3 regions of the Solibacillus sp. FSL W7-1436 genome follow, and region 3 is predicted to be linked to each of the others. Evidence: predicted binding sites of a transcription regulator. Region 3 holds the regulator's gene; each other region holds the start of a gene.
The links. The regulator LexA, encoded in region 3, represses DNA repair genes until DNA is damaged. The targets are predictions, from matches to a motif close to CGAACATATGTTCG.

Region 1 (10,674 bases), 3.0 Mb from region 3:
CTTTAACGGCATTATCTTTTGTAACAATAAATATAATCAACGGTAAAATAAACGGTGCAAAATAAAAGCTCAAATAGCTCAGTGCACTTAACCCTTTCGATTCCATTATTTATCACTCCTTCGCCTCTAGTATATGTAATTCTAGTACATTTAAAAATAATAGCTGTTGAAAGTTGTAAAAATATTCGTTACAATGAGCATGTTCAAACAATAAAAATTAGATGTACCACAAGGGGTGCCGAGAAAGTCGGCTGAGATTGTGCACGGGATTGCACTGACTCTTTGAACCTGTAAGTTAGCACTTGCGTAGGGATGTGGATAGAATCCGACTGTTCAAACGATAGTCAGGCTTTTGTCCTGATTATCGTTTTTTGCTTTTTCTAGATACCTGGAAGAAGTAAAAGTTCCATTCTATCCCTCTTCACTTTTGTTACATCGGATAAAAGAAAGGGGCATTGTTATGGACAGAAAGAAATTATTGATGATGGTGGAAATAGCGATATTTGCTGCCATCGGACTTGTATTGGATCAAGTATCTTTTAAAATGTGGGCACAAGGCGGGTCCATCAGCTTTGTAATGGTACCGATTATGTTAATGGCCATCCGTTGGGGATTAACGGCAGGACTTGCAACAGGCTTGCTGATCGGCATTATGCAAATGATGTTCGGGGCTTATATTGTACACTGGCTTCAGGCAATTTTGGATTATGGTCTTGCCTTTACAGTAGTAGGATTAGCAGCAATTGTAAGAAAGCCGTTATTACAGGCAACACAATCGCTTAATAAAGTGAAAATGGCACTTTATATCGTCATTGGAGCACTTATAGGTGGTGCTTTAAGATTTGTTTCGCACTTGCTTGCAGGTGTCGTGTTCTTTAAAGAATATGCAGGCGATGATAATGTATGGGCCTATTCAATTATTTACAACAGTACTTATATGGTACCTGCTACAATACTGACGGCAATTATCGCAGTTATTTTATTCACATCTGCACCCCGCTTACTGCAAAAAGTAAAAACAACATAACGATTAAAAAGCTTAAGGCTTGCAGCGAGGAATAATTCTCCAGCTGCAAGTTTTTTCCTCATTATATAGTAGAAAGTCGTACTAAATTAGTAATAAAACGCCAAATTTTAAAATCCTTGAACAATTACAACCGATTTTAAGTATGCTATAGTTAAGGGTAGACATTGTTTAAGAGGAAGGAAGTTACACATGATTGTTACTACTCAAGAAGAAATACAGGCGTTTAAAAAAATTGGACGCATTTGTGCTGAAATTCGTGAGGCGATGAAAGCTGCGACAGTACCTGGCGTGACAACGAAAGAATTGGATGAAATTGCTGGCCGTATGTTTGCGGAAGCAGGCGCGGTTTCCGGTCCTAAAGGCGAGTATGATTTTCCGGGATATACATGCATTTCAGTAAATCACGAAGTTGCACATGGTATTCCAGGTAACAAGGTTATTAAGGAAGGCGATATCGTAAACATTGATGTTTCGGGCTCTTTAAACGGGTATTTTGCAGACACAGGTATTTCTTTTGTCGTTGGTGAAGGTTATGAAGATAAAGAAAAACTTTGCTCTGTAGCAAAATCAGCATTTGATCGTGCAATGACAAAGGTTAAAGCAGGTTCAAAATTAAATCAGATCGGTAAAGCGGTAGAGCGTGAAGCACGTGATCACGGTTTGACAGTAATTATGAACTTAACTGGCCATGGTTTAGGTAAATCATTACACGAAGAGCCAAACCATGTATTGAACTATTACGATGCTTGGGATACAACGATCATGAAAGAAGGTATGGTGTTAGCAGTTGAGCCGTTCATTTCGGCGAAGGCTGAACATATCGTGGAGTCAGGTGACGGCTGGACATTCATTACACCGGACAAATCATTAGTTGCCCAAATCGAACACTCGATTATCGTAACAAAAGATAAACCGATCATTTTAACAACATTGGAAGACTAAGCTATAAACGCGGGGCATACATAAGTGCACCCGCGTTTTTTGTTCTATAAAAACTAGGTGAAAACATAAAATAATCAAATGATTCAAATAAATGACTGCAACAATTACCAATTCCATACACTTTCAAGTAAAATATACATAAATATATGGAGTAGGGGAGGCAGCACTATTTGAAAAAGCTAAAAGATGTGGATTTATCGCAAAAACTGGAGAAGGAAATCTATAAGAAGCAATTGAAAGCTTTACAATACGAAATGCTAAATGCCCAGCAGTTTTTATTCAACAATAAAATCGGACTTATTATTGCATTTGAAGGAATGGATGCAGCGGGTAAAGGGGGAGCGATCAAGCGATTAACAGAACGCATTGATCCGCGCGGGTTAATGGTCTGGCCGATCTCCGCCCCTCAGCCCCATGAAATGCGGTATCATTATATGCAACGTTTCTGGAGAAAGTTGCCGCAGCATGGTCAGATCGCCATTTTCGACCGCTCCTGGTATGGGCGGGTACTTGTGGAGCGCATAGAAGGATTTGCTGAAGAAGCGGAATGGAAACGTGCTTATGACGAAATTAACAGCTTTGAGAAGCAACTGACAGATGAAGATTATATAATGATAAAATTTTGGATTCATATCGACTCGGATGAACAGCTTCAGCGTTTTAATGAAAGAGCTGCAGATCCGTACAAGTCATGGAAACTAACAGCCGAAGATTGGCGGAACCGTGATAAATTTGATTTATACTGCGAGGCAGCAGATGAAATGTTCGAAAAAACCGATTCTGAAAACGCCCCTTGGCACTTAATACCAGGGAACGACAAAAACTATGCACGTGTTCAAGTACTAAAAGAAACAATAGCCCATATAGAAAAAGAAATTACTAAACGGGGTATGAAGCTGACGAACATTTTCGGGAAAGATACTGAAACAGCTGCAGATAAAGAAAAAACGGAATCTATAGATATAAAGCCAAAGCCTGTAAAATTAAAAAAGAAAAAGTTGAAAAAACAGTAGGCAAGCTTTGAAATGAAATGAAGGTGGTTCAATGAAAAGCTTATTCAAGCTATTTCACAAGAAGGAGGGTCCAATGGTTCGACTTATTGGGCAACAATGTTCGCTTCGCACATTCACGCCGTCCGATGCGAAAGGGTTGGCAAAATTATTAAGAGACAATAAAATGTATTGGTCCGAATTTGAGCCATTACATCGTGATGAATTTTATACCGAACAAGTACAGTATAATAAAATTTTGGAAAGCATACATTTGCTGCAGTCAAACCGGGAGTTTTCTTTCGGGATTTTTTACAATGCGACAGGCCAGTTGATCGGGCATATTTCACTTTATTCCATTAAACGTTTACCCTATTCAAGCGGTTTTATCGGATATTCGATGGATGAGAATTTCACAGGCAGAGGTATTGTGACTGAAGCGGTACGTCTAGTTATGGAATTTGCTTTTAATACATTGAATCTTCATAGAATAGAGGCATATGTGGCACCACCGAATTCGGCTTCAATTCGTGTATTGGAAAAGGCGGGATTTACAAGGGAAGGGCTATTGCGGGAGCTGTTATATATAAACGGAAAATGGGTCGACCATTATATGTACGCCATTTTGCAGCGGGAATACAAAGAAGCTGCATTATAAAAAAGCGGGAGTGCTCATTCATTGAATTTGATGAGCACTCCCGCTTATTACTTAATATTTATTTTTGATCGACTGAACCGTCCGTTACTAAATCCAGCTTTCCTGTTGCAGGGTCGATAATAAGACCATGTACCGGAACACCTTTTGGCATTAATGGATGGGTTCTGACTAAGTCAACACTTTTTAATACACTTGTTTCAACATCCCCAAAACCGCATAACCATTCTTTTAAATCAAATCGAGCATAATTGATGACATCGATCGTTTCCTGTTTAACTCCGCGTTCTAGCATATGACCGATCATGACGTTCGGATCAACTGCACTCATCCCGCAGTCGTAGTGGCCGATAATATATACTTCATCCGCCTGTAATTCATAAACCGCTACAAGTAAACTACGCATAATCCCGCCGAATGGGTGATTTACGATTGCTCCTGCACTTTTTACAACTTTGACATCCCCGTTGCGCAAGTTCATTGCTTTAGGTAGTAATTCAACTAAACGCGTATCCATACAAGTTAAAACAACAATTTTTTTGTCAGGATATTTTGTTGTAGCATACTGTTCATACTGTTTTTCATCTACGAATTTTCCGTTATACTCTAAAATTGTTTGTAATGCAGACATTTGTTCTTCATACCCCTTTCGATTCTTTATTAATTTTAAAATATTTTTTAGATAATTCAAACAAATGCGCATTAATAAAGTTAAAATTCTACTAAATAGAGAGAAGTATAGTAATAAATCGCCATCAAAAAACAACCACTCGATAGAGTGGTTGTAAAAATGTTAATGATGATGGTGGCCATCCAATGATTTTTCGTTTGGTGCAAATGTGTTTGCCTTTGAATCTACTATAACAGAGTCGTGTGATTGTAAACCGATACGTAAGTACATAATAAACATAAATAAGAATACAAGAAGTATTACCGTAAATCCTAACACTACCGTATAGTAATCGGATAAGAACGGATAATGGTGATCAAACATTATAAAAACTCCTCTCTATTTTAGTGATAACAATCATTAACCAATTATAACCTAATAAATTGGAACATTGTAGGGTAATTTAGTTAGTTAATGTAGAAAAAATTGTAAATATGGCGACATCTTGAAATTTAAATGATCTTTGAAAGAAGGATTTGATAAAGCTGTTAAAATGCCCAGTTCCCATTACGGAAAACAGGTTCAGCCTGTCCGTCTGCTGTAATTCCATCAATATTCATCTGTTCAGAGCCGATCATGAAGTCGACATGTGTAATACTTTCGTTTAAACCGTTAGCTTTTAGCTCATCACGTGACATCGACTTTCCGCCCTCGATACAAAATGCATAGGCGCTGCCGATTGCCAAATGGTTTGATGCATTTTCATCGAATAATGTATTGTAGAATAAAATATTCGATTGTGAAATTGGAGAATGGAATGGAACAAGTGCTACTTCTCCTAAATAATGTGAACCTTCATCTGTAGCAACAAGATTTTTTAACACTTCTTCACCTTGCTCGGCTTCTACTTTAACAATGCGCCCGTTTTCAAATGTAAGTTTGAAGTTGTCGATAATATTGCCGCCATAGCTTAATGGTTTAGTACTAGATACATACCCGTTTACACCATCTTTATGCGGTACTGTAAAAACTTCTTCAGTTGGCATATTAGCCATGAACTCTTCGCCTTTTTCGTTGACACTGCCTGCCCCGCACCATAAATGTCCTTTAGGAAGCTCGATTGTCAAATCTGTTCCCGGAGCTGTATAATGCAATTTCGCATAGTTTTTATTGTTTAAGTAATCAACTTTTTCATGCAAGTTGTCATTATGCTGCGCCCAAGCTGCTACCGGGTTATCCAGATCCGCACGTGTCGCTTTAAAGATGGCATCCCATAATGCATCTACTTGCTTTTCTTCCGGTAAATCCGGGAATACTTTACGAGCCCATTGTTTTGATGGAGCTGCAATAACTGTCCAGCTGATTTTATCTGACTGAACATATTGGCGGTACTTGTTTAACGCAGTACCAGAGGCTTTTTGGAATGCTGCAATACGTTTTGAATCAATTCCCGACAGTAAATCCGGACTTTGAGATACGATGCTCATAAATGCCGCACCCTCTTCAGCAAGCCATTCACGCTCCTGCACTTTCCAAGGCGGGAAGAAATCGAAAGAATCATCCGGTGCCAACTCATATCGAGTACGTGTAATTTGATCATCTGTATAATCTACAAATACTTGTTTAGCGCCACTTTCATAAGCGATTTTTGTCACTGCTTGTACAAACGGTGCTGATTCGATAGAAGCCGCAATATACAAGTATTGATTCGGATGAATATTAACACCGATTTTTACTGCGAGTTCTGCGTATTTCGTTAAATTTGCTTCGAACATAGAATTCATTGATCCATTCCTCCAATAATTATCTTAAAAATTAGTTAATTCCCGACACATTAATCGTCACATTCCAGCTTAGAAAAGAACAATAATGTGTCAAAAACAAAAAAATCTTCTTATATCTAGTGTAAAGGAAGTTAATAAAAATTTAAATATACCGAAATAAAGAAAAGACATCGTAATTTGGAGGTAATACATATGGATATATCATCAGTCGTTGGGGTTATCATCGCCTTTATCGCCCTGTTAGTCGGGATGTTCTTAAAAGGCGTTACACCGGAAGTGTTAATAAACCCTGCTGCGATTTTAATAATTATTTTCGGTACGATTGCTGCAGTGACAATCGCTTTCCCGATGAAGGAATTAAAAAGAATTCCAAAGCTTTTTAAAATTTTATTTTCAGAAACAAAACTCGCAAGTGATATCGACTTGATCAGAATGTTTTCGCAATGGGCTGACCTGGCTCGCCGTGAGGGATTATTGGCATTAGAAAGCAAAGCCGTTGAAGTTGAAGATCCTTTTTTAAAAAATGGTCTAACATTAGCGATCGATGGTCAAAACGCTGACTATATTCGCGATGTGTTAACAGAGGAAGTTGAAGCGCTGGAAGACCGCCATGCAAGTGGAGCAGGTATTTTCTCGCAAGCAGGTACATATGCACCGACACTTGGGGTACTGGGTGCTGTAATCGGTCTTATTGCTGCATTAAAAGATATGTCTGATATTGATAAATTGGGTACAGCTATATCCGCTGCCTTTGTTGCAACATTATTGGGTATTTTCACTGGTTATGTTTTATGGCATCCGTTTGCCAACAAGTTAAAACGTAAATCTGCTGTAGAAGTTAAGCAAAAGCTGATGATGATTGAAGGAATTTTATCTGTACTTGAAGGTGAAGCACCTCGTGTAATCGAGCAGAAGCTGGCTTCATATTTAACGATGGAAGAACGTAAGCAAATTACCGAAAGCGGGGCGGGTGGCCTTGGCAAAGAAGCGTAAAAGACATAAAAAGCATGAGGAGCATATTGACGAGTCCTGGTTAGTACCTTATGCAGATATATTAACGTTATTACTGGCATTATTTATTGTACTTTTTGCATCAAGCTCAGTGGATGAGAGAAAACTGGAGCAAATGTCGGCAGTATTTAATAATATTTTTACCGGTGGCACAGGTGTAATGGACAACTCATCAGTCGTACAAACACCTGATAATTCCACAACGGGAATATCCAATTATATGGAGGATCAGGAACGTCTCCATGAAACGCAAGATCGTGTAGACGAGTTTATTGCGATTAATGAACTGGAAGAACAGTTTGAAACGAAAATGACAGAAGAAGGATTACTGATCACCATCCGGGACAGTATTTTATTCGATATGGGGCGAGCGGATGTAAAGGCGGAGTACGATACAATTGCTGATGAGCTTGCTCAATTATTAATGTTTGATCCACCACGTAATATTGTCATTACAGGTCATACAGACAATGTACCGATCAATACCGCTGAATTTGATTCTAACTGGGATCTGTCAGTTATGCGTGCAGTCAATTTCATGAAGGAAATCGTTATGGGGAATGAAGGCCTTGATTCCAAGTACTTCAGTGTAAAAGGTTTTGGAGAGTTCCAGCCGATTGCTACGAATGATACAGAAGAAGGCAGAGCTAAAAACCGTCGTGTTGAAGTGCTCGTACAGCCACGAATCGCAGAAAATGGCGATGTGATTGTAGAATAGTGAGAAAGCTGTTTGGAAAGGGAAACCTTCCAGACAGCTTTTTTTATGAAAATTTATGACTCATAAAAGAAGAAAGTACTTCCATACTACTCGAAATGAAAAGACTTCGTATTAAATTGACATTGTATAAACAAAAGTTTATAATAATAAACAAATGTTTGATTCGAGGTGATAAAGTTGAATGAAAAGGAAAAATTAATTTTTCAATTAATAAAAAGAAATCCCTACTTATCACAACAGGAAATGGCAGAACAACTTGGAATGTCCAGGCCGGCGCTTGCCAATATGATCTCATCGCTTATAAAACGAGGGGAAATTTTAGGACGTGCTTATGTTTTGCCTGAAAAAAATCAAATCATTGCAATTGGTGGTGCCAATATCGATCGTAAATTCACTATTGAGCAAAATGTTCAACTGGGGACTTCCAACCCTGCTGCTGTTACAGAATCTGTAGGCGGTGTAGCCCGTAATATCGCAGAAAACTTAGGACGATTAGGCAACCGTGTTTCACTAATTACTGTAATGGGTGAAGATCATGATAGTGCATTTATTGAACAAAATTGTAAGAGTATGATGAATGTGGATTTAGTAGAGAAATTAAGCGAATATAATACAGGCTCTTATACAGCAGTACTTGATAATATGGGGGAACTGGTAATATCGATGGCCAATATGGCGATTTATGATCAGTTGTTGCCGAGTGTTTTAAAAAAGCATGAAGCAATATTACAAAATGCCAGCTGTATTGTCATTGACTTAAACAGTCCGCTGGAGACAGTAGAATATATCAGGACATTCGCAATAGAACGCAATATCGCATTGGCGGTTATCCCTGTTTCTGCACCTAAGATGAAAAATATGCCGCAAGATCTGCATGGTATCCGTTACTTTATTTGTAATCGTGATGAAGCGGAAAGCTATTTAAATGTGAAGCTGAATACATTTAGCCATTATGAAAAGGCTGTCAGCATGTTATTGCAAAAAGGAGCAGAGCATGTTGTGCTCACTTTAGGGGAACATGGTGTAATGGTAGGCAACGAAGACAAGATAGTACATTACAAAGCCATTGCAACAAGGAATATTGTAGACGTAACAGGTGCAGGAGACGCATTTGTGAGTGCATTTTTACATGGTGTCTTAAACGATGAGGAGCTACAGGAATCGATCCAGCTCGGATTGGTGAATGCATCGAAAACATTACAGTCGGATAAAACAGTTCGTGAAGATTTAACAAAAGACAACTTACTTGAATGGAGGAATTTATAATGGAACAATATTTATCATATTCACAAGAGGTATTAGAAGCTAAAGAGAAAGGTTTACCAATTGTCGCGTTGGAATCAACAATTATTTCACACGGTATGCCATACCCACAAAATGTGCAAACAGCTCGTGAAGTGGAACAGATTATTCGTGATGGCGGTGCTGTACCGGCAACAATCGCATTAATCGACGGAAAAATTAAAATCGGCTTATCTGATGAAGAATTAGAAATGTTCGGTAATGCCCAAGGTGTAGCTAAAACAAGCCGTCGTGATATCGGTTATTTACTTGCAACAAAAAAAATCGGTGCAACGACTGTAGCAGCAACTATGATCTGTGCGGAGCTTGCAGGTATTGAATTATTCGTTACAGGCGGTATTGGCGGAGTTCACCGCGGTGCTGAAACAACAATGGATATTTCAGCAGACTTGGAAGAGCTGGCAATGACGAATGTAGCTGTAGTATGTGCGGGTGCAAAATCAATTTTAGATATCGGTTTAACACTGGAATACCTTGAAACAAAAGGTGTACCGGTAATCGGTTACGGAACAGATAAATTGCCTGCATTCTATGCACGTGAAAGTGAATTCGATGTAAATATCCGTGTTGATTCTGCAGAAGAAACAGCTGCAATTTTACGCGCGAAATGGGACTTAGGTTTACGCGGTGGTGCATTGATCGCCAACCCGATTCCAGTAGAAGATGCTATGGAATCAAGCGTTATCGACGGAATTATTGAAAATGCATTAAATGAAGCGAAACAACAAGGTATTGCAGGCAAAAATGTAACGCCATTCCTATTAGGCAAAGTGAAAGAGCTGACAGAAGGTAAATCATTGGATGCAAATATTGCCCTTGTTAAACATAATGCCCGTGTAGGTGCAAAAATCGCTGTCGAATTAAATAAATAATTAATATTTCCTGGGGAATAGGAAATGAAAAAAAGAAGCTTGTCGAATTAATCGATAGGCTTCTTTTTCATATTACATATTTGATGTTATTTACGAAGGGCGCCGAGTTCTGCTACGATGGCATTCATTTCACTTGGGCTGAAAGAATCGCGTTTCATAACCATTTCATATAAATATTGCAGATCTTCGTATTTTTCTTCATCAAATGCAGTAGACTGCATAGCATCAACATTAACCATACGAAGTTTTTCTTTAATTTGCTCGATCATATAGATAACATTTTGCTGCGACGGATTTGATAAGTCCATAATTTGTGTGCCCTACCTTTCAATGTTTACAAAAATATCATTTCATGCAACCATCATCTTGTCAACAGGTTAAAGTTTACCGAATACTTTTAATAATATCGAACATTCGATAAAATACAAATAGATAAGTTTTATGAAAAATTATTAAGGGAATACGAAAGCATACACAGGAGGAGAATAAATGATGAAAAGTAAACTATTGCCTTTTATAGCGATTGGAGCCGTAACTGGTGCGGCAATCAGTATGTTGGACAAACAAACACGTGAGCATACTGTAGAAACAGCAAAGAAAGCGAAGGATACCGTAGTGTACTATTCCGAAAACCGGGATGAATTAATGGCATTGGTGGAAACAAAAATGGAACAGGCACAATCATTGTATGGAACAGTAAACAATGGTGTCCAATCAATTATGCAAAATCAAAATGATATTAAAGAGTTACCAGCTACAATTCA
Region 2 (10,674 bases), 1.3 Mb from region 3:
TTTATTAAAAAGAAATTTTTTATTTTTCACACCATTCAAACTTTCCATTCATAAATGTCACGAATTAGGGAACACTTAGTACGGATAATAACTTTGCACAAATCAAGGCAACACATGTATAGTAGAGAAGAAGCATTTATATTTATATTCACGAGGTAGTCAGGAGGAGTTTTTTTGTTTTTAACAACAGAAATTGCGAAAGGTGTTTCGCTTCATATACGACAAACCGCCCAATTCAAAACGGTGAACTTTTCGATCAAATGGAGAGCACCATTAAATGAAGAAACAGCGGCACAACGTACAGTATTATCGAATGTCCTGCAGCACAGCAACGAAAAATTTCCAACATCGGCAAGTTACCGCAGCTATTTAGATGACCTGTTCGGCACAGTATTGTATTTTGACACAGCAAAGCGCGGTCAGGAACATACCGTACTATTAAATGTAGAAACAGTAAACGACCAATACTTATCGCATGGCAATGTATTAAATGAAGTAATCGACCTGATCCAGGAAGCGATTTTCAAACCGAACTACGAAAACGGCGTATTTAAAGAATCAATCGTCAACCGTGAAAAAGAAATGGTCGTTCAGCGTATCCAATCGATTTTCGATGACAAATCACGCTACGCACAAAAACGCTTAACAGAAATTATCCGACCAAACAGCGCGGCATCATTTTCCGCAAACGGAAATATCGAAGCTGTAAAAGCGATTACTCCACAATCATTGACAAAAACATACGAAGATATGCTAGCAAATGATGTCATTGATATTTACGTTGTCGGTGATATTAATGTTGAAGAAATAACGCGAAAGTTGAAAGCAGCGCTCCAATTCGCTGACCGCAATGCGCTATTAAAAACAGAAGAAGTTTCAGCTCCTGCAAACATTGAACCATATACGAAAGAAACGCAGGAAATGAAACAAGGGAAACTGCATATCGGCTACTCGACACCAGTACGATTCGGTGATGAAGACTTCCCTAAAATGCAAATTTTCAACGGTATTTTCGGCGGGTATGCCCATTCAAAACTTTTTATGAATGTCCGTGAAAAAGAAAGTTTAGCTTATTATGCATCCAGCTCTTATTCTTCACAATACGGATTACTGTTTGTCGTGTCAGGGATTGAGCCGGCAAATGAAGAAAAGGCACGCCAATTAATTGATGAACAGTTAAAAGTGATGCAAAACGGTGAAATTACCGATTTGGAATTGGCGCAAACGAAAGCGATGCTCATTAACCAGCTAAAAGAAGCGTTGGATTCACCTCGTGGCCAAATTGAAATTTTTGACCAATACAAAGTATTAGACGAACCGTTTACTATGGATACGTGGACAGCACGCTGGCAATCTGTGTCAAAAGAAGATGTGCAAAAAGTGGCACAGGATATTAAATTAGAAGCAACGTATTTCTTATGCGGTAAGGGGGAGTAATCCATGGAAACAATTGAATTCCAGCAACTAGATGAAACATTATATTACAAGCAGCTAAACAACGGTTTAGACGTATATATTTTGCCGAAAAAAGGCTTTTCGAAAACATTCGTGACGTTTACAACGAAGTATGGTTCGATTGACCGTACATTCGTACCGATCGGAGAAACAGAGCCGGTTACTGTTCCGGACGGGATTGCCCACTTTTTAGAGCATAAAATGTTCGAAAAAGAAGAAGGGGATGTATTCCAGAAGTTCAGTGAAGTAGGGGCGCAGGCGAATGCATTCACATCATTCACCCGCACAGCATACCTGTTCTCTGCAACGGACCACATTTATAAAAGTACGGAAACATTATTGAATTTCGTACAGGAGCCGTACTTCACGGAAGAAACGGTAAATAAAGAAAAAGGCATTATCGGACAGGAAATTACGATGTACGATGATCAGCCGGACTGGCGTTTATACTTTGGCGCAATTGAAAATATGTACCACAACCACCCGGTGAAAATTGATATCGCCGGCACAATCGAGTCGATTGACGGAATTACAGCCGAGCATTTATATACGTGCTACAACACGTTCTACCACCCATCGAACATGCTGATGTTCGTCATCGGTGCTGTAGATCCTGTTGAAATGATGGCATTTATTGAAGATAACCAAAACAAAAAGACATTCCAGGAGCCGACAGACATAAAACGCTTATTTGATGAAGAACCAACAAATGTAGCGGAAAAAGAACGCGTGCTTCATATGGATGTGCAAAAGCCAAAAGTATATGTCGGCTTAAAAGCGAAGCAAGTTGGGTTAAGCGGCGAAGAAATGCTGAAGCATGAGCTAGCTGTCCAGATCGGTGTTGAATGTTTATTCGGCCGCGCTTCTTCATTCTATACAGATGTATATGAAAATGGTCTGATCGATGAATCATACGGCTATGATTTCTCATTGGAAAACGGCTACGGGTTTGCACTGATCGGCTCGGATTCCGAACAGCCGGAACAGCTTGCGAAACTGATTAAAGACAAGCTGGCACAATCAGAACAAGAAAACTTATTCACTTCTGAAGATGTAGAACGTATTAAACGCAAAAAAATCGGTTTCTTCCTGCGTGCACTGAATTCCATCGAATTTATCGCCAACCAGTTTACACGTTATAAATTCAACGACATGAATCTATTCGACGTTGTACCGGTTCTGGAGACAATTACAGTGGAAGATATCGAAAAAGCATTTACAACCATTCAAGGTGAAGAGCAACAAACGGTGTTTACAATCATGCCGGTAAGCGGGCGCGATCAAAAATGAAGAAGTTTGCATTAGTTTGCGGTGCTTCCGGTGCGATTGGACAGGCAATTTGCCAGCAATTAGCACAGGATGGCTGGTCACTCTATCTGCATTATCATACTGGGCATACTGTCATTGACAGTATGCTTCAGGCGTTTACCGAGAACTTTCCGGATCAGGAGTTCATCCCGGTAAAAGCAGATTTCAGCAGTGACACAGGGGCGGAGCAAATTGCCGCCCAAATTTATTCATTGCAGGCGATCGTTTATGCGAACGGCCATGCATTCTATGATTTACTGGAAAACACACCAGCCGAGGAAATGACGAAACTTTGGCATGTCCATGTACAAAATCCGATGCGGACGACGGCACTGCTCGCAGGCAAATTACGGGCGAACAAAGTCAGCTATGTGCTTGTCATTGGTTCGATCTGGGGAGATGTCGGTGCAGCGGGCGAAGTAGCCTACTCAGCAGTAAAAGGCGCCCAGCACAGTTTCGTGAAAGCATATTCCCAGGAAGCGGCGTATAGCGGCATTCGCGTTAATGCGATTGCACCCGGAATTATCAATACGAAGATGAACGCTAAGTTCGATGCTGAGGAGCGCGAAATGATTCAAAGCCAAATTCCATTGCAATCATTTGGCGAAGCGCTTGATATCGCGAATATGGCGGCTTTTTATTTGAGCGGACGCGCCGATTATGTAACAGGGCAAATAATTCGAGTTAATGGCGGCTGGTACATATAATTTCCCGATATCCGCACATACTATCTGTGCGAGAGGAGGGAAAGCAAATGGGATTATTACAAAACTGGGAACAATGGACAAGCTTCTTAGGTAAACAAGTGTCTGATGCAAAAGAAAGCGGCATGCCTAATAAAATGATTGAGAAAGCCGCAGTTCAGATTGGCGAGTATCTTGCGAAAAATGTTGACCCGCAAAACGAGCAAGAGCGCGTATTATCTGACTTATGGTCTGTTGCCGAAAAGGACGAAAAGCAAGCGATTGCAAGCTGTATTATGAAACTCGTTCAAAACAAAGCGACTCATTAATCAGCTTTACGGGAAAAATGTCACTCACTGAATTGGTGAGCGGCATTTTTTCTTTGTAAATGAAAGCGGCGAATAAATTCTAGGAATTGACGATTAATTACTCAAGATTGACGATTAATCAATATAAAGTGGCGAATAAGCCCCTTAGGTTGACGATTAAATGGTCAAAACTGACGAATATCTCTATAGAAGTGGCGAATAAGTTCTCCTTAAAAAAATAACGATTATTAAAATGAAGTTGACGATTATTCCATACATATTGGCGATTAACTTAACGGAAATGTCTAATAAATCCACACACTTGCAAACAAATTTCCTTGCATCATTTTCTATTAGTTCCAATCTCCAACCTGTAAATGCACGATTGTCCATCATGGATACTTCCAGAACGCGTTTTTTCAAAAATTATTTCAAGAAAACTAACAAAAACGTGGCTTTCTAACTTTTCAATAGGTAGAAAATCCGCTATGATGGAACTTGTAAGAAATAAATACGTTTCTATTATGAGGGGACAGATACAAAATGGGCGAATGGTATTTTGAATATGAAATTCAAGTGAATCGACCAGGTTTATTAGGAGATATTGCATCGCTGTTAGGAATGCTTCGCGTTAATATTGTCTCGATTAACGGTGTGGATGAGGAGCATCGAGGAATGCTGTTATCAACAGATAACGAAGAATCTATCCAGCGTTTTATTTCAATCGTCTCAACAATGGAAAATATCAATGTAACAAGATTTCGCGAGCCAAAAGTGCGTGATCGATTGGCTGTTCGGCATGGGCATTATATACCGAAAGATGCGGATGAAAAAAACACATTCCGGTTCGTACGTGACGAATTAGGAATTTTAGTTGATTTTATGGCCGAATTATTTAAAAAGGAAGGGCATAAATTAATTGGGATCCGAGGAATGCCGCGTGTCGGAAAAACAGAATCAATCGTTGCTGCAAGTGTGTGCGCGAATAAAAAATGGATTTTCATCTCTTCTACTATGATTAAACAAACCGTCCGCAATACGTTAATGGGCGATGAGTTTAATGGGAATAATATTTTTATATTGGACGGTGCCGTGACACGTCGCTCGACGGATGAACGCCACCAGCAGTTAGTTCGGGAAATCATGGGTATGCCGACGATTAAAGTCATTGAGCATCCAGATCTGTTCGTACAGCATTCATCATATAAAATAGAAGATTTTGACTATATTATCGAATTGCGCCATGAACCGAATGAGGAAATAACATATGAAATTATCGAAAAGAATAATATGTTATCGAGTACAGACCATTTTGGCGGGTTTGGTTTTTAGTAAATAAGAGGGCTTATTGCCATCTTTATTTGAATATATTAAAAGTAGGTGTTTTTTTTGACGGAACTAGGAGCTCGCTTGAAAGAAGCGAGATTAGCTAGAGGTTATAGTCTAGATGATTTGCAAAATATCACGAAAATCCAAAAACGTTATTTAATAGGAATCGAAGAAGGCAACTATACAATTATGCCCGGTTCTTTCTATGTACGTGCCTTCATTAAGCAGTATGCCGAAGCAGTTGGATTAGATGCGGATGAAGTATTAACTGAGTATCGAAAAGATATTCCGGAAATGCAAAAAGAAGAAGTCGCCCAATCATTCACACAAAGTCCGAGTCGCCGCAATATGAAAGCGACATCGAGCAATAAGATGATGGAAGCAATGCCGAAATTGATCGTTGCATTGTTTGCGATTGTCATTATTATCGTTATTACAACTCTATACTTCCAAAAAACGGGCAGTACGCCGGATGGAGGAGAAGAGGAGATTGAACCGATTGAATACGAACAAAATCCGAATTCAACACCAACAAAACCTGTTGAAGACAACGAAGAAAACACAGAAGATGACACTGAAGAAAATGTTGAGCCTGAAGAACCTGTCACAGACGAGCCTGAAGTAGCTCAAACAATCAGTGAAGGTGTTGTACAAGGCGAAGATTCAACATTTGAAGTATCAGGAACAGACAGCTTAAATGTCCGTATTGAAGTATCAGGTGAAACATGGGTTGGTATCCGAAATGAACAACAGCAGGAGCAAGTGAATGCAACAGTTTATAAAGCTGGAGATATCGTAGAAAATGATTCAACTGCAGATGGCTATGCAAGAATCCGTTTGGGGAATTCAAAAGTGGCTAAAGTATATGTAAATGATGTAGAATTGACATACGCACAAGATCGTATGACGCAAAATATCATTTTAAAATTAGTGAATGAAGGACAAGGAGAGTAGTCATCTTAAAAGATGGCTCTTTTCTTTAGACGAAAGGTGTTAACAAATGAACATTCCAAATAAGATTACAGTCTCGCGCATTTTATTAATCCCACTATTTGTGATTGTAATGATGTTTGATTTCGGTTGGGGAAATATGACGCTGTTTGGCGCGGAAATGCAAGTGAACTATTTTGTAGGGGCACTGATTTTTATTTTCGCTTCGGCAACGGACTGGGTAGATGGCTACTATGCCCGCAAATATAATTTAGTGACGAACTTAGGGAAGTTTCTGGACCCGCTTGCAGACAAGCTGCTCGTTTCGGCTGCCTTTATTTTATTGGTGGAAATCGAACTGGCGCCTGCATGGATTGTCATTATCATTATTTCGCGTGAGTTCGCGGTAACGGGACTTCGACTGATTTTAGCAGGGCAAGGGGAAGTCGTAGCGGCAAACCAGCTTGGTAAAATTAAAACTTGGGCCCAAATCGTGGCGATTTCTGCATTAATTTTACACAATACGATTTTTACATTAGTTGGCATACCTTTTGATATGATTATGCTTTATGTAGCACTATTCTTTACAGTATGGTCCGGATGGGATTATTTCTATCTCAACCGTCGTGCATTATTGGAGTCAAAATAAATAAAATTTCTAAAACTAGGTTAGAATTTCTTTTAGGATAGGTAATAGTAATAGTATCCATAAAAGATTGAACGGTTGCTCGTGCATTTGGACGGCGCTGTTTTTCTAATCTAGTTTTTTCTTTTACAGCAGTTGTCAAAGCAACTGCTGCAAAAGAAGCCTCTGGCAGATGTCACAGATTTTATAAAGAAAAGGAAGTCAGCCTAAAAAAGTCGCATCGTGCGACAACGGCTGACTGATCCACATCCTGTGGGCCTGCAATTCCGCCGAGGCGTAATTGATTTGATATTTAGGGGGTTTTTGGAATGAATGCAGAGATTATAGCGGTAGGATCGGAATTATTATTAGGACAGATTGCCAACACGAACGCGAAATTTATTTCGAGCCAGCTTTCGGAACTTGGCATTAATGTTTATTATCATACAGTTGTGGGTGATAATGAGGCGCGGCTTTTAGAAGCGATCAAAATTGCGGAGCAGCGCGCGGATGTCATTATCTTCTCGGGCGGTTTAGGTCCGACAAAGGATGATTTGACGAAGGAAGCGATTGCGAAGCATTTGAACCGTACTTTAGTGTTTGATGAAACGGCGCTGTTTGCCATTGAGGAGTTTTTCTCGAAGCAAAGAAGACCGATGACGGAAAACAACCGCAAACAGGCGCTTGTACTGGATGGCTGTGATGTACTGCTGAACCAGCACGGGATGGCACCGGGGATGTTTTTGAAGGAAAATGACCGTATTTATATTTTACTTCCGGGTCCGCCGAAAGAGCTTGAGCCGATGTTCCAATATGAAACGAAACCAAAACTGGCGGCGCTTCTGCATGACGGCGGCGTTATTTTATCTCATGTACTGCGTTTTTATGGCATTGGCGAAGCAGATCTGGAAACGCGCATACAGAACATTTTGGATGAACAGACAAATCCAACCGTTGCCCCGCTTGCTTCAGACGGTGAAGTAACATTGCGCATAACGGCAAAAGCGCAGAACGAACCACAGGCATTCCGTCTGATTGAATTGAAGAAACGTGAAATTCTCGATATTGTCGGAGAATACTATTACGGTGTCAATGATGAGTCACTAGGATTCAAACTTGTGCAAATGCTGCTGGAAAATGAATTGACGGTTTCCGCTGCCGAAAGTTTAACGGCCGGTCTGTTCCAATCGGAGCTGGCAGAAGTTCCGGGTGTCGGATCCGCATTGATCGGCGGAGTTGTGACGTATACAAAGGAAGCGAAAATCAAACACCTCGGTATTTCCGGTGAACTGCTTGATGAATACGGAATCGTCAGCAGTGAGTGTGCTGCTGCAATGGCGACACAGGTGCGAGAAAAGTTCGGGACCGATATCGGTGTCGGGCTGACGGGTGCAGCAGGACCGGGCGACCATGACGGACAGCCTGCAGGATCGATCTGGGTCGGTATTAAGATCGGGGACACAGAGCCATTAACGTACCGCCTGCAATTGACCGGCTCAAGAAATACAAACCGGATCCGCGCCGTGAAGTTTACGTTCAGCTATTTAATGAGGGAACTGGCGAATCAGGGATACAAAAAGCTGATTTAGTTGATGGTTTGTTTTGAAAATGGCGATTTGGTCCACTGTTTAAAGGCATTTGGGGACATTCAAAGAAAAAGCGAAAATATGTTCGCTTTTTTCTTGAATGTTATCTCATTAGCAAGTATAATAGAGACATAAGTTAAATAAAGCTTTTTCTTAAGGAGGAAATAGTTTGAGCGATCGTAAAGCAGCATTAGATATGGCGTTAAAACAAATAGAAAAACAATTCGGTAAAGGTTCTGTCATGAAGTTGGGTGAAAACTCGAACAACAAAATCGATACAACTTCATCAGGCTCTATCGCAATTGATGCAGCATTAGGTATAGGCGGCTACCCGCGCGGACGTATTGTAGAAGTTTACGGACCAGAATCATCTGGTAAAACAACTGTTACATTACATGCCATCGCAGAAATTCAGGCAAACGGCGGTACAGCAGCATTTATCGATGCTGAGCACGCACTTGACCCGGTATACGCACAAAAATTAGGCGTTAACATAGACGAATTATTATTATCACAGCCGGATACAGGTGAACAAGCACTTGAAATCGCGGAAGCATTAGTGCGTTCTGGCGCGATCGATATCATCGTTATCGACTCTGTAGCAGCATTAGTACCAAAAGCAGAGATCGAAGGCGAAATGGGTGACTCGCACATGGGTCTTCAAGCGCGTTTAATGTCTCAGGCATTACGTAAATTATCAGGTGTTATCAATAAATCGAATACGCTTGCTATTTTCATCAACCAAGTACGTGAAAAAATCGGTGTTATGTTCGGTAACCCGGAAACAACAACAGGTGGACGTGCCCTTAAATTCTACTCTTCTATCCGTTTAGAAGTGCGTCGCGGTGAAGCGATCAAGCAAGGTACAGAAATTATCGGTAACAAAACGAAAATCAAAGTCGTAAAAAATAAAGTAGCACCACCATTCCGTACAGCGGAAGTTGATATTATGTACGGTGAAGGGATTTCAAAAGAAGGCGAAATCGTCGACATCGGTGCAGAACTGGACATCATCCAGAAGAGCGGTTCTTGGTATTCCTACAACAGTGAACGAATCGGCCAAGGTCGTGAAAACGTAAAACAATTCTTCAAAGAAAACCCTGCAATGAAAGAAGAAGTAACAGAAAAAATCCGTCAACACTTCGGTATCGGTGAACTAGGCTACACAATCGGCGCCAACGATACAACAGACGAAGAAGAACTGGACGAACTAGAATTATTCGAAGAAGAAAAAGAATAATAAATGTTACAGACCCAAGCGAAGTAATTTGCTTGGGTTTTTTTGTTTTGGTTTGTTTGGGGAACGTGGATGGGGCGGGTTACGGTTGAAGTAGTTTCGGGTGGGGGGCGTGCTTGTGATTTTATTAGAAGAAATATGGGGGTTATTAGAAGAACTGTGAGTGATATTAGAAGATTCGGGACGGATATTAGAAGAACGGGTGGACTTGAACGGATTTGGGTAAGTTTTGCTGGAGAGAACCGGTGAGGAAGTATGCGCGGGGACATTTATTAGAAGAAATTATGCGATTTTAGAAGAACTCGCTCCAATATTAGAAAATCTGAAAGGGATATTAGAAGATCGCGAACACTTATTAGAAGAAGCGCAGGATATATTAGAAGATCGAAAGTTTATTAGAAGAAATAAAAATATATTAGAACATTTCAGGATTTATTAGAACTTCTGGGTGTCCGCGTTACGCTAAGGGGATAATATATTAGCCGGCTACTTTATTAGAACAAATATAGGGGGTTATTAGAAGAACTGTGAGTGATATTAGAAGATTTGGGACGGATATTAGAAGATGGGCGGACTTGACCGGAATTGGGGGAGTTTTGCTGGAGAGAACCGGTGAGAAAGGATGCGCGGGAACTTTTATTAGAAGAAATTCTGCGATATTAGAAGAACTCGCCCCGGTATTAGAAGATCTGAAATGGATATTAGAAGATCACGAACACTTATTAGAAGAAGCACAGGATATATTAGAAGATCGAAAGTTTATTAGAAGAAATAAAAATATATTAGAACATTTCAGGATTTATTAGAACTTCTGGGTGTCCGCGTTACGCTAAGGGGATAATATATTAGCCGGCTACTTTATTAGAACAAATATAGGGGGTTATTAGAAGAACTGTGAGTGATATTAGAAGATTTGGGACGGATATTAGAAGATGGGCGGACTTGACCGGAATTGGGGGAGTTTTGCTGGAGAGAACCGGTGAGAAAGGATGCGCGGGAACTTTTATTAGAAGAAATTCTGCGATATTAGAAGAACTCGCCCCGGTATTAGAAGATCTGAAATGGATATTAGAAGATCACGAACACTTATTAGAAGAAGCACCGGATATATTAGAAAATCGAAAGTTTATTAGAAGAAATAAAAATATATTAGAACATTTCAAAATATATTAGAACTTCCAGCAGCCACGCCCCACCCGCACCCCCCACCCAA
Region 3 (10,674 bases):
CTCCTGAGATTATTCTGTTCAGAGGATGTTTTATTATTCGGAAAATAATTTGCCAATTTTTTTTAAATTTTAAAAGTACCGAGCATCAATTCTGACGTTTGAATTCGTTGTTGAATATATATTGTAAAAATTGTTTAAAATAGGATATAAAATATAATTGAGAAGAACGCTATGTATGGCTTGCGATTAAATCCTATAATAGTAAGAGACAAGTAATATAATATAAAAGGAGGAAATTATGGAATTCGATACAATGATGCAAGAGTTGGAAGCACTAGGGAAAGAGCGTACAAAAAAGATTTATATGTCCAACGGGGCAAAGGAACCGGTGTTCGGTGTAACGATTGGCTCAATGAAACCGTATGTAAAACAAATAAAAATTGATCAGGAACTGGCAGAACAGCTCTATGCTACAGGCAACTATGATGCGATGTATTTTGCGGGAATTATTGCAGATCCGAAAGCTATGACTGAGGAAGATTATGACCGCTGGATGGAGCAGGCCTATTTCTATATGATTTCCGATTATGTTGTTGCCGTAACATTGGCGGAATCAGATATTGCGCAGGAAGTGAGCGATAAATGGATCGCCAGTAATGAGGATCTGAAAATGTCGGCAGGGTGGCATTGTTACTGCTGGCTGCTTGGAAATCGTAAAGACGAGGAATTCTCAAAGGAAAAGTTAATGGATATGCTTGAATATGTAAAACAAAATATTCATCATGCACCGCAGCGTACTCAAGTAGCGATGAACAATTTTGTCATGACAGTCGGTGTTTCATTTAAACCTTTACATGATGAGGCAAGGGAAATTGCTAAAGCAATCGGACCTATTAAAACGAAACGTGAAGGAAAAAAACCGGGTGAACTGCATGCATATGCGGAAATTGAAAAACAGGTGGAAAAAGGGCGGATCGGTTTTAAACGTAAATATGTACGTTGTTAATTGTAAAGAGTTATACCTTGTTTTTTCACAATACAATTGTATAAACTAAAATTAGGAAATTTCAAGGAGGCTTATTACATGAAAAAAAGTATTGCTATCGATATGGACCAGGTGCTGGCTGACTTTTATTCGAAATTACGAGTTACATATAACGAGAATTTCGGCACAAATTTTACAGATGAAGAGTTTCTTCTGACGACACAGCGTGATTTGCCTCGAGAAGATGCGAAAAAATTATTTGCTTTATTAAATGAGCCGGACTATTTCAGAGATTTAAACGTACTGGATGTAGATGCAATTGAAGTCATTCGTGAACTGCAGGAACATTATGAAATTTTTATTGCGACAGCAGCAATGGATGTACCGGGTTCATTTACAGCGAAATACGACTGGTTAATGGAGCATTTGCCCTTTATTAAAACACAAAACATTGTCTTTTGCGGAAATAAAGCGGTAATACATACCGATTATTTAATCGATGACAGCCCACGCCAACTAGCAGCATTTAAAGGAACAGGCATATTGTATTCGATGCCCTACAATCGTTCAGAAGAGGGTTTCATCCGTGTTCAAAATTGGAAAGAAATTAAACAGTATTTTATAAAACAACTGGAAATTGTTTGAATGTAAAGGATTGCCAATGTGCAGTCCTTTTTTATTTTTGTAGTCATTTAGTATAACGAAATAGTATAATTTAAATTATTGGAATTATCTATAAATAATAAGGGGATAAAGAGAATGAAACCGATTATTGGATTGACAATGTATGATTTTGACAAAAAGTTGGATATTAACAATGGATATTTAACTTCAATTGAACAAGCGGGAGGTATCCCTATCTGTATACCGAATGCTACAGAAGAAAACGTAGAAGCGTTATTAAATCTAATTGATGGTCTCGTATTGATTGGTGGAGCCGATATAGATCCATTGCTGTTCGATGAAGAACCGCACCGACTTATCGGAAGTGTTGTACGGAAACGTGATGACAGCGATCTTTTACTAATGAATGAAGCCTATAAAAGACAAATGCCTGTTCTTGGTATTTGCCGAGGACAACAGATTATGAATGTCGCATTTGGGGGAACAATCATTCAGGATATCCCTTCACAAGTAGAAAACACAATTTTACATAAACAACCTTCAAAGCGCGGGGAATTGGCACATACAGTTGAAGTAATGACACCGAAATTTAAAGAGATTTTTAAAGAAGACTTATTCCGTGTTAATACATTTCACCATCAATCGGTCGGAAAGCTTGGGGAAGGGCTCATCGTTTCGGCAGTTGCTAAAGACGGTATCATTGAAGGGATCGAACATGAAGCACATCCATATTGTGTCGCGGTGCAATGGCATCCGGAAGAATTGGCGACAAACGGGGATATATATGCACAGCGATTATTTAACAGTTTTGTAGAAGCATGCAATAAATAATAAAGAAGATTGGGACGTAACCCAAAATGCTATTTTTCTCTAAGAGGAAAAATAGCATTTTTTTTGATTTCAATTGGGATGCTTTTCGCTGGGACGGCCTTACAAGAACCTCTCAGGCGTCGGTGCTATTGCCGGTTCGCTTTCATCGCAAAATAAAAAACTTGCCGATTCAATTAGAACGGCAAGCTTATGATTAATGGATATTTCGGTAGAGGCCGACTACTTTACCTAAAATAGAAACCTGGTTGACAATGATCGGCTCCATCGAGCTATTCTCAGGCTGTAGACGGAAATGAGTTTTTTCTTTGTAAAAGCGCTTGACAGTCGCTTCATCATCTTCGGTCATTGCTACAACAATCTCTCCATTGTTCGCAGTAGACGTTTTTTTAACGATAACATAATCCCCATTTAAAATCCCTGCTTCAATCATGGATTCTCCCATGATTTCAAGCATAAACAATTCCTCTTCCGGTGAGCCGTAAGCATCAGGTAACGGGAAATATTCCTGAATATCCTCGATTGCGGAAATAGGCAGACCAGCTGTAACTTTACCGATTAACGGAACATGAATGACACCTTGTTTCGCGACGTTCATCTCTTCCTGGTCCAATATTTCAATTGCACGCGGCTTTGTAGGATCACGGCGGATAAGCCCTTTACTTTCTAAACGGGCTAAATGCCCGTGGACAGTTGAACTGGAAGCTAATCCTACTGCTTCTCCAATTTCACGAACTGATGGCGGATAGCCTTTAGCACGAACTTCCTCTTTTATAAAAGTTAGAATAGCTTGCTGCCGTTTTGAAATTTTTTGTGTCAACTAACTCACCTCTTTATCATGCTATTTTTCTTAAAGTAAGTATAGCAGTATGCGAACATGAATGCAAACATAAGTTCGAAAAAACGGTTGACAAAAACATATGTTCGTATTATTATGAGAACAAATATTCCGAACATACATTCGAAAGAGGGTTTTTCTAATGAAAAAATTTAAATTAAACGGCTTCACATCAATGTTTCTACTATTCTCTGTACTTATGATGGCTTTATTCATGATGCAGGATGATAAAATCGAATTATACGAACACGTAAGCATCGAACATGGCGATACTTTATGGTCGTTGGCAGAACAATATCGTGGTAAAATGGCTAAGCATGATTGGATCGATGAAGTGAAAAAGGAAAATGGAATGCTGGATGAAAAAGTTCTTTTAGGACAAGTATTGGTTGTACCTGTAGAAAAAGATTCACAATACATTGCTCAGCTGAATGAATCCTCCGATATGCAATTGATTAAAGTAGCGAGAGGGAACAATGATAAAAACTAAAGCAGTAATTTATTGCCGTGTCAGCACGGATAAAAATACACAAGAAACATCACTGGTGCGTCAGCAGGAGGAGCTGACCAAATATGCCAAATCATTCGGCTATAAAGATGTGGAGATTTTTACGGATCAGCATAGCGGATATGATGTCGATCGGGACGGATTGCTCGACATGCTCGACTATATGAAAGAGTATGGCATTAAAGCACTCTTTGTACAGGACGAGACTCGTTTAGGGCGAGGGAATGCCCGGATGGCAGTGCTTCACCTGCTGCAAAAATATGAAGCGACAGTTTATACTTTGAATGATGCAGGTCCTGTCGTATTAAACGAAATGGATACAATGCTGCTCGAAATTTTGGCGATTGTCGAAGAGTATCAGCGTCGTATGCATAATGCAAAAATTCGACGGGGAATGCGCCGCGCTGTTGAAAATGGCTACCAGCCGCAAAATAATTTAAGAAACCGCGGCAATATTGAAGGGCGTGAACGAAAAGAAGTACCAGTCCAAGAAATTGTTCAGCTGCGCCAGAAAGGCTTAACATTTGCGGAAATTGCTACAACTTTGTCCGGCTTGGGAATTTCTATCAGTAAAGCGACCGTACATAGAAGATATATTGAATATATGGAGCGACTTGAAGAGTAAACACTTGTTTTCAAGTCGTTTTTTTTATACCTTTGTAATAGGTAGGAAGAAAGGTGAGATTCAAATGTTATCAAAAGAAAAATTAGCTCGTATTAATGAGCTTTCTAAATTAGCGAGAGAAGGCAAATTGACGGAAGAGCAGGCAAAAGAACGTACAGCACTGCGCAAAGAATATTTAGATACTTTCCGTTCAACAATGCGCGATACAATCGAACATGTGAAAGTAATTGATGAAGAAGGCAATGATGTGACACCTGAAAAATTAAAACAAATTAAATCACAGAAAAAATTCCTGAACTAATAACTTTTCATTAATATGTCACATTTAATATAAAGTATGACATATTTTACGGGACGTTTTTAGAAATTATTGTTTTCTTGTGAAAATTTGTCTACACTATAAAATGTATAAATATCGTACGAGGAAAGGATGTCACATAATGACACAACAGTTGGATCAGTTAGCAATTAACGCAATCCGTACACTATCAATCGACGCAGTAGAAAAAGCAAATTCAGGTCACCCTGGTTTACCAATGGGTGCTGCACCTATGGCCTATACTTTGTGGACGAAGCAATTACGCCATAACCCGCAAAACCCTAATTGGTACAATCGTGACCGTTTTGTATTATCGGCTGGACATGGTTCCATGCTTTTATATAGCCTATTGCATCTAGGTGGCTACGGTTTAGAGATGGAAGAGATCAAAAACTTCCGTCAATGGAATTCAAAAACACCGGGACATCCTGAATATGGTCATACAGTTGGTGTAGAAGCGACAACGGGTCCATTAGGACAAGGTATTGCAATGTCAGTAGGTATGGCTATGGCTGAACGTCACTTGGCGGCAACATACAACAAGCCAGGTAAAGACATTGTAGATCACTATACATTTGCACTATGCGGTGACGGAGATTTAATGGAAGGTGTAGCTGCAGAAGCAATTTCTCTTGCAGGTCACTTAAAATTGGATAAATTAATCGTACTTTATGATTCAAATGATATTTCACTTGATGGTGATTTAGAAAAATCATTCTCGGAAAACATCCAAAAACGTTTCGAGTCATACGGTTGGAACTATTTAAAAGTTACTGACGGTACAGATATCGTGGAAATTAATTCAGCGATTGAAAAAGCGAAACAAAATACTGGCGGCCCAACAGTAATTGAAGTGAAAACTGTCATCGGTTTTGGTTCTCCTAACAAATCCGGTAAAGCAGATTCACATGGTGCGCCACTAGGAACTGATGAAGTTACGCTAACAAAAGCTGCATATGCGTGGGAGCATGAGCCATTCTACGTTCCAGCTGAAGTATATGAAACATTCAAAGCGGCAAGCGAAGTACAAGGTGTACAAGCAGAAGCGGCATGGAACGAGTTATTCGAAAGCTACAAAAATGAATATCCTGAACTGGCTGAACAATTTGTAAATGCAATGGAAAACAAATTACCGGAGAACTTTGCTTCTGAATTACCTGTATATGAAGCGGGTACAGCAGTAGCTACACGTTCATCATCTGGTGATGCAATCAATGCAATTGCAAAAACAACACCATCATTCTTCGGTGGTTCGGCTGACTTGGCAGGATCAAATAAAACAACAATTAAAGGCGCTGGCGATTTCTTTGCTGAAACTCCGGAAGGCCGTAACATTTGGTTTGGTGTCCGTGAATTTGCAATGGGTGCTGCGCTGAACGGTATGGCGTTACATGGCGGCTTAAACGTATTTGGCGGTACTTTCTTTGTATTCTCTGACTATGTACGTCCAGCAATTCGTTTATCTGCATTAATGGGACTGCCTGTAACCTATGTGTTTACACATGACTCCATTGCTGTAGGGGAAGATGGTCCTACACATGAGCCAATCGAGCATTTAGCATCACTACGTGCAATGCCGAATCTTTCAGTAATCCGCCCTGCAGATGCAAATGAATCTGTAGCAGCATGGAAATTAGCTGTAGAGAGCAAATCAACGCCAACTATTTTAGTATTATCTCGTCAGAACTTGCCGGTATTGGATGTTGCAACAGAAACAGTATACGAAGGTGTTGAAAAAGGCGCTTATGTTGTTTCAGCTTCATCTAAAGAAACTCCGGATGCCCTGTTAATTGCAACAGGTTCTGAAGTTGGTTTGGCTGTAGAAGCGAAAAAAGCATTGCTTGCAGAAGGAATTGACGCATCTGTTGTATCAATGCCATCAATGGACCGTTTTGAGAAACAGTCGAAGGAATACAAAGAATCTGTATTACCAAAAGCTGTGACGAAACGTTTAGCAATTGAAATGGGTGCATCACTAGGCTGGCACAAATATGTTGGTTTTGAAGGTGATGTATTGGCAATCGATAAATTTGGTGCATCGGCTCCAGAGAAAATTGTATTAAAAGAATACGGCTTCACAGTAGAAAATGTAGTTGCGAAAGTAAAAGCACTTTAATTCGAAGCTAAAATGTCACTTGTCTACTATGGCAAGTGGCATTTTTTCATTCCTATACCAGCCGGAACTCCGGCGACATGTTAGTTAGCTAAGAAAAAAGTTTTGGCAAAAGGGATAATTTCAGATACAATATGCCCATACAAATAATTGGATAACGTGCGATTTTGCTGAAGGAATGGTACGATAAAAAAGCAATATGGAAGTATCAGATGAAGGATGTGGATGAATAATGACTGCAGAGAATAAGCAAAAAGAAATTACTACATATATTGAACAGACACTTTATTTCCTATCGAATAAAGCGGATCTTGAAAAGTTCCAAATAATGCTTCAAAAAAATATTGATGAAAAAAGAGCTTCCTCCACATCAACGACTGATTTTTATGATCGACTAATGTTAAATATTGCGTATTATGTGGAAAGTAAAATGGCATGGACAGATCTTGTTCGGGAAACATTCAGTTCAGGAAAAGTTCCAACCGTTTCTTATATCGAAAATGAACTGATGGCACAGCAAATGCAAATCCGCAACAGTGTCGGAGAGAAAATGGACGATTACAAGAAAGCATTTCATCAGCAATATGAAGCGTTGAAGGTAGAAGATGAAGATGTGATATACGATTATGCATATGCATCCGTGGAGCATGCATACCGTATTGATTTTTTAACAGTTGCCTGTGCTAAAAATGCAAATATTTTAGCTGAAGGCGATATTGAGGAAACAATCAAAATGCTGGATGGCTATATGGCCTACTATACGGACCAGCTTGTCAATAAAATGACGCTTTCTTAAAAGGAGATATAAAATGAACACACCATTTATTTATTTACACAAAGCACCTAAAGTAGATGCAGATAAGCAACCTGCGATTTTCTTGCTGCATGGGTTAGGGAGCGATGAAAACGATTTACTGCAACTTGTTGATTCGTTTTCAACAAATTGCCATATTTTTAGTTTGCAAGGGCCGATTAAACATCGTCCCGGCTATGCATTTTATACATTTGAAGAAGAAGGTAAGCCGAATCGTGCCATTTTTGATAAAGTGCTGAAAGGTATTGAATTATTTATTAAAGAAGCCATTTGGGAATTTAATCTGGATGAACAGCAAATTTATGTTGTCGGCTTCAATCAGGGGGCAGCGATGGCACAGTCACTAGCTATGGTGATGGGCAATGCCATTCGTGGAACAGCTGCATTAAGCGGTTATTTACCGGAATTTGCTGCGCTTGAATACAGTAAAAAAACGATGGATAAATCTAAAATCTTTATTTCCCACGGGGAATATGATTATGATTTTCCAATTGAATGGGCAGAACATGCCGTCCGTTTTTTCAACGACTATGATACGGACGTAACATTCAGAACTTACCCGGTAGGCCATGGAGTGAGCGAGCAAAATCTGCATGATTTAATCGCATTCTTATCGAAAGATTTACCGAACACTATTAACTAAAAAAACAGCTGACGGAAGTTGATTTACTTCCCGTCAGCTGTTTTATTTGTGTCCAGCAATTGTTCTGCTTCGGTAATAGACATCGGTTTATAGAAATAATAGCCTTGACCAGCAGGACAGCCGAGTTGTTGAAGCATTGCCAGTTGTTCTTCTGTTTCAATTCCTTCGGCAACGGGGCGCATCTGAATGTTCTTCGCCAATTGGATGATCGTTTGTACGATGGCATACATCCCGGGTTCATTCATTGCACTGACAAAGCTGCGGTCAATTTTGATTTCAGAAAAAGGCAACTGCGGTAAATAACTTAATGAAGAAAAGCCGATTCCAAAATCGTCGATCGAACATTCAATGCCCATAAGCCTTAGTTGATTTAAAATCTCTTTTGCTTTTTTAAAGTCCACCAATTCAATGCTTTCGGTTACTTCCAGCTTTATATAATGCGGCGGGACGTTATATTGATAAAATATATCTCTAATATTTTGCAGGAAATCCGGATCGTAAAAATGGTCCGGCGAAATATTGAGTGCAATCGGTAAAATCTTTTTATTCTCATTTATACGATTTTGAAGCCAGACAAGGATCTGTTTAAAATTCAGTAAATCAATCGCCTTAATTTTCCCGGTTTGTTCAGCAATCGGGATATATTTTACCGGTGAAATAAAACCAAGTTTGCTCGAGTTCCAGCGTGATAGTGCTTCAAAACCTTCCACTTCAATCGTCTGGAAGTTAATTTTAGGCTGTAAAAAGACTTCGAATTCTTCATGCAAAAGCCCATAAGCTAATTGATTGAGGATATCCATTTCTTCCGTCAATTGTCTCGTACTATTATCTTCGTAAACGGAATAGCTTGTCCCAGTTCGCTTCTGTGCATTGGAAAGGGCGATATCAGCCTGGTGAATGCTTTCCTCGACTGTCATCGACTGATTAAAGACTGTATAACCGATTTTTAATGTAATATAGATTTCTTTTCCATCGATTATATAAGGCGATTGTGTAATTGATTCAAGTTGCTGATTATAGGCAATGAAGCAATCATTTTCATCGACTATTCCTAAAATAAGTGAATTTGAAAAACGTGAAATCCGTGAATCACTTTCCTTGAAATATATTTGCATACGGTCTGCCAATTGCCGCAGTAAATCGGCTCCGGCATTTCTTCCGTATAAATCAACGACCTTATTAAATTCAGAAGGATGCAGGATTGCGACTAATCCAGAGTTGCCCCTATTAATCCATTCTAATAGTTCTGATTTGAAATAGTGGAGGTTCGGTAAATTTGTTTCAACATCAAAAAACGCAAGTCTTCTAAGCTCAATTTTCTGTTCGGCATATTTAATTGCTAACTGGATCAGTAAAGTCAACCGGTTTAAGTAATTAATATCAATTTGCTTTAACTCTGTTGCATCCTGATTGAACAGTGTCAAAATGCCGCTTACTTCATTTTGAGGTGTTAAAATAGGCTTTGTCCATGAGCCTTGGACAAAATTAAGATGCCAGTGTTTAAAAAGATCTATATGGTAATCTTCGGGAGCAAAGTCCTTTAAATAAACTGCATTCGAATTTTGGCTTAGATGGGGAGTAATTTGCAAAATATCCAGTTTGTTTATAATCTCCAATGGTAATGAATAAGAGCCTAATGATTTAATTTCACCATTTTCATTAAAAATATGAATGGTACAATACACATCACGAATATAGAAAAGTTCAATTTTCTCGGTAATTAAATTTAAAATCGATTGCAGATTGTCTTCATGATCGATTGCTTCATAAACTTCATGTTCCAGTTTATAAACCATTTTATTTAACTCAGCTTCTGTAGTATCTTCACAAGTTAATAAAATATATTGTATGATATTATCTTCATTTCGAATCGGATGCAATGTCAGGGAGTTCCAAAAAGCGGACCCTTCTTTTGTATAATGCAAAATCGTAAATTTTTTTGCAATCCCTGACTTTAAATGCGAATTTAATTCTTCAATAGATGTCTGATTCGTTTTATGTCCGTTAAAAATAGTGATATTTTGATGCAGTAATTCATTTATTTCAAATGATGTAAATTTTAAAAAGTTTGGATTAGCATGTAAAATAGATAAATTTTCATCATTTATATCAATGATGAGCGATCCTTTCGAAAGCTGGTTACTTAAGGTTTTTAGCCAATTAAATAAGCGGTCTTTTGATAGGGGTATAAATTGATCGATGGTCATTCTAACTTCCCCTTTAAAAAGTAATGTGTATTTTAAATAAAGTATATCAAAATTCCTATTAATTTAAAGGTATATTATATTAATATAAAAAAATCCCTTTTAAATAAGTCAAAAGTACTTGTTTGGGGGACCTGATTTATAAACTATTTTAATGTAAAAAAAGAAACTGGTAAATATGGAATTTACCAGTTTCTTTAAATCTTATTTTCGATATTCATCGATTTTAGTTG

Region 1: the regulator LexA is predicted to act here: its motif matches at 7,884-7,897, upstream of MKX73_RS04365 (carbohydrate kinase).
Region 2: the regulator LexA is predicted to act here: its motif matches at 8,299-8,312, upstream of recA (recombinase RecA).

The regions. Positions count from the first base shown of each region.
Region 1 is NZ_JBBOWV010000001.1:852,653-863,326, reverse strand. It holds gene MKX73_RS04415 (DUF4870 domain-containing protein) at 1-106, opposite strand, end outside; TPP riboswitch at 222-330, shown strand; gene thiT (energy-coupled thiamine transporter ThiT) at 461-1,027, shown strand; gene map (type I methionyl aminopeptidase) at 1,217-1,969, shown strand; gene MKX73_RS04400 (polyphosphate kinase 2 family protein) at 2,140-2,982, shown strand; gene MKX73_RS04395 (GNAT family N-acetyltransferase) at 3,056-3,616, shown strand; gene MKX73_RS04390 (beta-class carbonic anhydrase) at 3,675-4,244, opposite strand; gene MKX73_RS04385 (hypothetical protein) at 4,407-4,607, opposite strand; gene MKX73_RS04380 (aminopeptidase) at 4,772-6,007, opposite strand; gene motA (flagellar motor stator protein MotA) at 6,200-7,000, shown strand; gene motB (flagellar motor protein MotB) at 6,984-7,736, shown strand; gene MKX73_RS04365 (carbohydrate kinase) at 7,914-9,002, shown strand; gene MKX73_RS04360 (pseudouridine-5'-phosphate glycosidase) at 9,002-9,910, shown strand; gene MKX73_RS04355 (DUF1128 domain-containing protein) at 9,997-10,218, opposite strand; gene MKX73_RS04350 (YtxH domain-containing protein) at 10,400-10,674, shown strand, end outside.
Region 2 is NZ_JBBOWV010000001.1:2,529,149-2,539,822, forward strand. It holds gene yfmF (EF-P 5-aminopentanol modification-associated protein YfmF) at 175-1,437, shown strand; gene yfmH (EF-P 5-aminopentanol modification-associated protein YfmH) at 1,441-2,745, shown strand; gene ymfI (elongation factor P 5-aminopentanone reductase) at 2,742-3,470, shown strand; gene MKX73_RS12405 (DUF3243 domain-containing protein) at 3,518-3,775, shown strand; gene MKX73_RS12410 (DUF3388 domain-containing protein) at 4,298-5,086, shown strand; gene MKX73_RS12415 (helix-turn-helix domain-containing protein) at 5,135-6,037, shown strand; gene pgsA (CDP-diacylglycerol--glycerol-3-phosphate 3-phosphatidyltransferase) at 6,084-6,662, shown strand; gene MKX73_RS12425 (competence/damage-inducible protein A) at 6,968-8,227, shown strand; gene recA (recombinase RecA) at 8,394-9,464, shown strand; gene MKX73_RS12435 (hypothetical protein) at 9,989-10,267, shown strand; gene MKX73_RS12440 (hypothetical protein) at 10,356-10,634, shown strand.
Region 3 is NZ_JBBOWV010000001.1:3,808,305-3,818,978, reverse strand. It holds gene MKX73_RS18980 (DNA alkylation repair protein) at 239-946, shown strand; gene MKX73_RS18975 (5' nucleotidase, NT5C type) at 1,025-1,570, shown strand; gene MKX73_RS18970 (gamma-glutamyl-gamma-aminobutyrate hydrolase family protein) at 1,685-2,380, shown strand; gene lexA (transcriptional repressor LexA) at 2,574-3,197, opposite strand; gene yneA (cell division suppressor protein YneA) at 3,358-3,705, shown strand; gene MKX73_RS18955 (YneB family resolvase-like protein) at 3,692-4,348, shown strand; gene MKX73_RS18950 (DUF896 domain-containing protein) at 4,413-4,649, shown strand; gene tkt (transketolase) at 4,789-6,783, shown strand; gene MKX73_RS18940 (DNA helicase) at 7,013-7,576, shown strand; gene MKX73_RS18935 (alpha/beta hydrolase) at 7,590-8,237, shown strand; gene MKX73_RS18930 (sensor domain-containing protein) at 8,261-10,444, opposite strand; gene MKX73_RS18925 (CsbD family protein) at 10,646-10,674, opposite strand, start outside.